2 linked regions of the Nitratidesulfovibrio vulgaris str. Hildenborough genome follow. The protein of the gene in region 1 interacts with the protein of each later gene in a pairwise test. Links are inferred from orthologs where the notes say so. Each region holds a gene or a part of one and is shown on either strand. Other genes may lie near its edges.

Evidence for each region. The genes of interacting proteins can lie anywhere in the genome.
Region 2: the proteins of rpe (region 1) and eno interact in binary tests that used the Escherichia coli proteins (3 or more experiments, as listed by UniProt). The link is inferred for Nitratidesulfovibrio vulgaris str. Hildenborough from one-to-one orthologs.

What each region holds. Positions count from the first base shown.
Region 1 is NC_002937.3:2,641,795-2,644,764, reverse strand. What follows is about bases 37-2,935. They hold rpe (ribulose-phosphate 3-epimerase), read left to right. Parts: upstream 37-1,101; coding sequence 1,102-1,770; downstream 1,771-2,935. Other genes in these bases: tkt (transketolase), read left to right, coding at 1,861-2,935; DVU_RS11840 (MerR family transcriptional regulator), read left to right, coding at 671-1,054; pheT (phenylalanine--tRNA ligase subunit beta), read left to right, coding at 37-646. Also shown: more of pheT, read left to right, coding at 1-36; more of tkt, read left to right, coding at 2,936-2,970. UniProt on the Escherichia coli protein: Catalyzes the reversible epimerization of D-ribulose 5-phosphate to D-xylulose 5-phosphate.
Region 2 is NC_002937.3:364,219-367,284, reverse strand. What follows is about bases 33-3,027. They hold eno (phosphopyruvate hydratase), read right to left. Parts: upstream 2,190-3,027; coding sequence 876-2,189; downstream 33-875. Other genes in these bases: DVU_RS01590 (type III pantothenate kinase), read right to left, coding at 2,278-3,027; folD (bifunctional methylenetetrahydrofolate dehydrogenase/methenyltetrahydrofolate cyclohydrolase FolD), read right to left, coding at 33-663. In the rest of the region: more of folD, read right to left, coding at 1-32; more of DVU_RS01590, read right to left, coding at 3,028-3,066. UniProt on the Escherichia coli protein: Catalyzes the reversible conversion of 2-phosphoglycerate (2-PG) into phosphoenolpyruvate (PEP). It is essential for the degradation of carbohydrates via glycolysis.

The sequences.
Region 1 (2,970 bases):
CGACGCCACGTCAGACACCACCGCCCGCGAGCGCGCGCGGCTCGACATCCTCGTCTACGGCAGCAGGTATGACAGCCAGTGGCCGCATGTCGAGGCTGACGCCGACTACGCCGACATCAAGGGTATCGTGGAACACTGCCTCGCCTTCCTGCACCTCGAGGGCGCCACCTTCACGCTTGCGGCGTCGCATCCGTTCCTGATGCCGTGTGTGGACGTCGCCGTGCAGGGCAGGCAGGTTGGCGTCATCGGGCGTGTGCGTCCTGAAATCGCCGATGCCTACCACGCCCGCAAGGACGCGTGGCTTGCCGACCTCGACCTCGACGTGCTGCGCGAGTTGCACGATGCCGCCCGCATCGCGTTCCGGTCGCTGCCCGTCTACCCGCCGGTGCGGCGCGACATCACCGTGGCAGCGCCCGGTTCGTTGCAGGTGGGTGCCGTACTCGACCATATCCTCGGGTTGCGCCTGCCGCTGCTTTGCGGCGTGGAACTCATCGACGTGTTCGAACCGGAAGGGAAGGACGAGCGTAACCTCACGTTCCGCATGACGTTCCGCCACGCCTCGCGCACCCTGAAGGATGCCGAGGTGGACAAGGAACGCGATAAAGTGGCACATTCCCTCGTGGAGAAGCTTCCCGTCCGCATCTGACGGGACGCCCGGACAGGAGGGCGCATGGAGGAGAAGACGTACCGTATCGGCGAGGCGGCCGAGTTGCTCAACCTCAAGACCTATGTGTTGAGGTTCTGGGAGACCGAGTTCCCCCAGCTCGACCCTTTGCGCACGGAGAAGGGGCAGCGCCTCTATTCCGAGCGTGATATCGCCGTGTTGCGTCGCATCCGCCACCTCCTGCACGAAAGGGGACTCACCATAGAGGGTGCCCGTCGTATCCTCGCCGAAGAAGGCGGTCATGCCGCCGCAGAACCATTGCCGGTCGTCGCACCGGACTCCGCAGACACCACCCCCGCCGTAGCCGCATCGTGCGACTGCGGCGGGGTCGTCCGCGACATCGTCGCGGAGCTCGAGCAGTTGCGACGGCTTCTTGCCGGAACCTCCTGACGCCTTGCGCGTCGTTGCGGGGCGCCGCCCCGCCGAGAGACCCCACCATGATTCTTTCCCCCTCGCTTCTGTCGTCCGATTTCGGTCGACTCACGGAAGAACTCGCCGCGCTTGAAGCGGCGGGCGTCAAGTGGGTCCACTGGGATGTGATGGACGGTCGCTTCGTGCCCAACATCACCTACGGACAGCCTGTCATCAGCCACCTGCGCAAGAAGAGCGGCCTCTTCTTCGATGTGCACCTCATGGTCCATGAACCGGAACGCTATCTTGCCGACTTCGCCAAGGCGGGGGCGGATATGCTGGTGGTACATGCCGAGGCGACCAACCACCTGCAACGCACACTGGCGGAGATTCGCCGCCTCGGGTGCAAGGCGGGGGTGGCGCTCAACCCGCACACGCCGCTTTCGGTGCTCGACTACGTGCTCGAAGATGTGGATATGGTGCTCATCATGAGCGTCAACCCCGGCTTCGGGGGGCAGAAGTTCCTGCCCGCCACGTACCGCAAGATACGCGACCTGCGCGCCATGCTCGATGCCCGTGGCCTTTCCGCGCATATACAGGTCGATGGCGGTGTCGACCCTTCCAACACGGCAGCCCTCGTCGAGAGCGGGGCCGATGTGCTGGTGTCCGGGTCGGCGTTCTTCGGTTTTCCGCCGTATGACCAGCGCCTGCGCGCTTTCGAGGACGCAGCGGCTGCCGCACGCCCCGCGAACTGAAACGTGTTCTCATCCGTTGCCATGCGCCACGGAACAGACTAGGGGAAGCCACCCGGCCCGTACCGGGGCAACCCGCCGATGGAGGAATCAATGCCGTCTCGCAAGGATTTTGCCAATGCCATTCGCGTCCTGAGCATGGATGCGGTCGAAAAGGCCAAGTCGGGGCACCCCGGTGCACCCATGGGTATGGCCAACATCGCCGAAGCCCTCTGGAGAGGGCCGCTGCGCCACAACCCCGCCAACCCGCACTGGCCCGACCGTGACCGTTTCGTGCTCTCCAACGGGCACGGTTCCATGCTCATCTACGCGCTGCTGCATCTCACCGGCTATGCCGTGAGCATGGACGACATCCGTGATTTTCGCCAGATGGGCTCGCGTACGCCGGGACACCCCGAGTACGGCATCACCCCCGGGGTCGAGACCACCACCGGCCCCCTCGGGCAGGGCATCGCCACCGCCGTGGGTATGGCCATGGCCGAGCGTATGCTCGCCACCGGGTTCAACCGTGACGGCTTCCCCGTGGTCGACCACCACACCTATGTGTTCCTTGGTGACGGCTGCATGATGGAAGGCATCTCGCACGAGGCATGCTCCCTTGCGGGCACGCTGGGCCTCGGCAAGCTCATCGCCTTCTACGATGACAACGGCATCTCCATCGATGGCGAGGTCAAGGGCTGGTTCGCCGACGACACCCCCGCCCGCTTCGAAGCCTACGGCTGGCATGTGGTACGCGATGTTGATGGCCACGATGCTGCGGCCCTCGATGCCGCCCTCGCCGCCGCGCGTGCGCAGACCGGCAAGCCCAGCCTCATCTGCTGCAAGACCTGCATCGGCAGTGGTGCCCCCAACAAGTGCGGCAGCCACGACTGCCACGGTTCGCCTCTGGGCGAGGCCGAGATTGCCGCCGCCCGCGAGGCCATGAACTGGCCGCACCCGCCGTTCGAGATTCCCGCCGACATCTATGCCGCGTGGGATTGCCGCGACAAGGGTGCCAAGGACGAAGCCGCATGGCGTGAGATGTTCGAGGGCTACCGCAAGGCGTACCCCGACCTTGCCGCCGCATTCGAACGCCGCATGTCCGGTGAACTTCCCGCCAACTGGGAAGCCGAGGTCGAAGCCTGCATCGCCGCCACCGACAGCGCCGCAGAGAAGCTGGCGACGCGTGTGGCTTCGCGCAACGCCCTCAACGGCATCGCGCCG
Region 2 (3,066 bases), 2.3 Mb from region 1 along the record:
GTCGGCAGTGACGAACCGCGGACGCCCGATGGCAAGAAAGAGGAAATCGGCAGTACGGCATTCGGCCGCGAGGTCGGGGGTGCCCGAGTGGCAGACCGTCACCGTCGCGTTGGCGTACTTGCCCGGTGCGCCCAGCATGAGGGCGAGGGGCTTGCCCACGATGTTGCTGCGGCCCACCACCACGGCCTTGCGACCGGAGGGCGAGAGGTCGTACCGCTCCAGCAGCGTCATCACCCCGGCAGGGGTACAGGGACGGAACCCCGGCAGCCCGAGGGCGAGACGCCCCATGTTCTGGGGATGGAAGCCGTCCACGTCCTTGGCGGGGTCGATGGCCTCGAGGCAACGCTGGGCGTCGAGACCGCGCGGCAGGGGCAGCTGCAACAGGATGCCGTCGATGTCGGGGCGAACGTTCAGGTCGGCGATGAGCCGTTCAAGCTCTTCCTGTGTCGTGGTGGGGGCAAGGCGAAACGCCTCGGACACGATACCCGTATCGTGGCAGGCCCTTTCCTTGTTGCGCACATAGACCTGCGACGCGGGGTCCTCACCCACGAGGATGACCGCAAGCCCCGGTGCGCGGCGGGCGCGCGGGGTCAGCGCGGCTATCTCGGCGCGCAGTTCTTCGCGAATGGTGGCCGCTGTGGCCTTGCCGTCGAGCAATTGCATCGGCTCTCCTCCTGCTTGAAAAGAATACCGGCCGGAACCTGTAGGGGTTCCGGCCGGTTCACGGACGCACGTCAAGGGCGCGTGGCGGTGGGGCCATAAGCCCCGCTGAACGTACCCGTATCCGTCATGTCATCTCCGTTGGCGGGCCACACCGTCGGGGCGGGCCTTCGCTGGCGGCTTCATAACGGCTGCGGGCGCGAAAGGCAAGCGGACTAGGCGTCCTCGAACTCTTCGTCGCCCTCGTAGCCGAAGTGGGAGGCGATCATGGGGCCGAAGTAGATGCCCGCATCGTCGAGGTCCTCTTCGATGCGCAGCAACTGGTTGTACTTGGCAAGACGGTCGCTGCGGCACAGCGAGCCGGTCTTGATCTGCCCGGCGTTGAGCCCCACGGCGAGGTCGGCGATGAAGTGGTCTTCGGTCTCGCCCGAACGGTGCGAGATGACCGTGGTGTAGGCCGCCTGCTTCGCCATCTCGATGGTGTCGAGGGTCTCGGTGAGCGTGCCAATCTGGTTCAGCTTGATGAGGATGGAGTTGGCCACGCCTTCATCGATGCCCTGCGCGAGGATGTCGGGGTTGGTGACGAAGATGTCGTCGCCCACAAGCTGCACGGTGTCGCCCAGCTTGTAGGTGAGCTCGCCCCAGCCTTCCCAGTCGCCTTCGGCAAGGCCGTCTTCGATGGAGATGAGCGGATACTTGGCGGTGAACTCGCCGAGCCATTCGGTCATCTCGCTGTTGGAGAAGGTCTTGCCCTCACCCGCCAGATGGTACTTGCCGTCGCGGTAGAACTCGGAGGCGGCGGCGTCGATGGCCAGCGCTATTTCGGCGCCGGGGATGTAGCCCGACTCCTCGATGGCGCGGGTGATGTACTTGAAGGCCTCGTCGTGGCTCTTGAGGTTGGGGGCGAAGCCGCCCTCGTCGCCCACGCTGGTCACGTGACCGTCGGCGGCGAGCAGGGCCTTGAGGGTATGGAAGGTCTCGGCACCCATGCGGAGCGCGTCACGGAAGGTGGCGGCACCGATGGGCATGATCATGAATTCCTGGATGTCGAGGTTGTTGGGGGCGTGCGCGCCACCGTTGATGATGTTCATCAGCGGCACGGGCAGCACCTTGGCGTTGACCCCGCCGAGGTACTGGTACAGCGGCAGGCCGAGGAAGCTCGAAGCGGCACGGGCGGTCGCCAGCGAGACGCCCAGCATGGCATTGGCCCCGAGGCGTTCCTTGTTGTCGGTGCCGTCGAGGTCGAGAAGGGTGTTGTCGAGTTGCACCTGACGCAGGGCGTCGAGCCCGATGACGGCCTCGGCGATTTCGCCCATGACGTTGTCCACGGCCTTCTCCACGCCCTTGCCCTTGTAGCGGCCCTTGTCGCCGTCACGCAGTTCGAGGGCTTCACGGGTGCCGGTGGAGGCACCGGACGGCACGGCGGCACGCCCGGAATGGCCGGATTCGAGGGAGACTTCGACCTCGATGGTGGGATTCCCGCGGGAGTCAAGAATCTCGCGCGCCCAGACGGAAACGATGGTGCTCATGTGCATCTCCTTGCTTTCTGAGGTGCGGCGACGGTGCGCCGCCTTGCGCCGGTCAGCCCGCGGGAGGGTCTGCCGGGCCATTAGCCTGTCAGCGTTGTTCGCTTTCAAGATACAGCAATCTCAGGCCCTCCAGCAGCAGGTCGGGCCTGACATGGTCGAAACAGTCCGAAACCCGGGCCACGGCACGGGCGAAGCCGCCTGTGGCGACCACTTCAAGCGGTTCGGGCAACACCTTGCGCAGCCGCGCGGTCACACCTTCCGCAAGGGCGGCGAAACCGAAGATGAAGCCGTGATTGAGGCTCGTGGTGGTGCTTCGCCCGACAACGGGCATGTCCTCGCTCACTTCGAGGCTCACGCGGGGGAGCTTCGCCGTACGCGACGAAAGCGCCCCGGCAGAGGAAAGGACACCGGGACAAATCAGTCCACCAAGATACGCGTCGCCATCGACACAGTCAAATGTCGTTGCCGTGCCGAAATCGACGGAGACGAGCGCCCGTGCGTCGGGATAGAGCCTGCGGGCGGCGAACGCCGCCACCAGCCGGTCGGCACCCACTTCGGTGGGGCGCTCGTAGCGGTTCTCGAGCGGCACGGGCAGGTCGACATGCGCCAACTGCAACGGTCGCCACAGGAAACGCTCGCAGGCGTGGCGCAGCAGGGGGTCGAGGCTTGGCACAACAGAACTGCCCACGCACGCGTCGATGTCGTCCGCGCCAAGCCCCGCATGACGCATGATGTCCAGCAGCGCCAGCCCGAAGCCGTCACCCGTCTGCGTGCCGTCGGTAGGCAGGGCGTAGGACGTGAGCACGGTGCCTTCGGTGGCGATGCCCACCTTGACGTTGGTGTTGCCGATGTCGAAGAGAAGAAGATGACGTGCCAT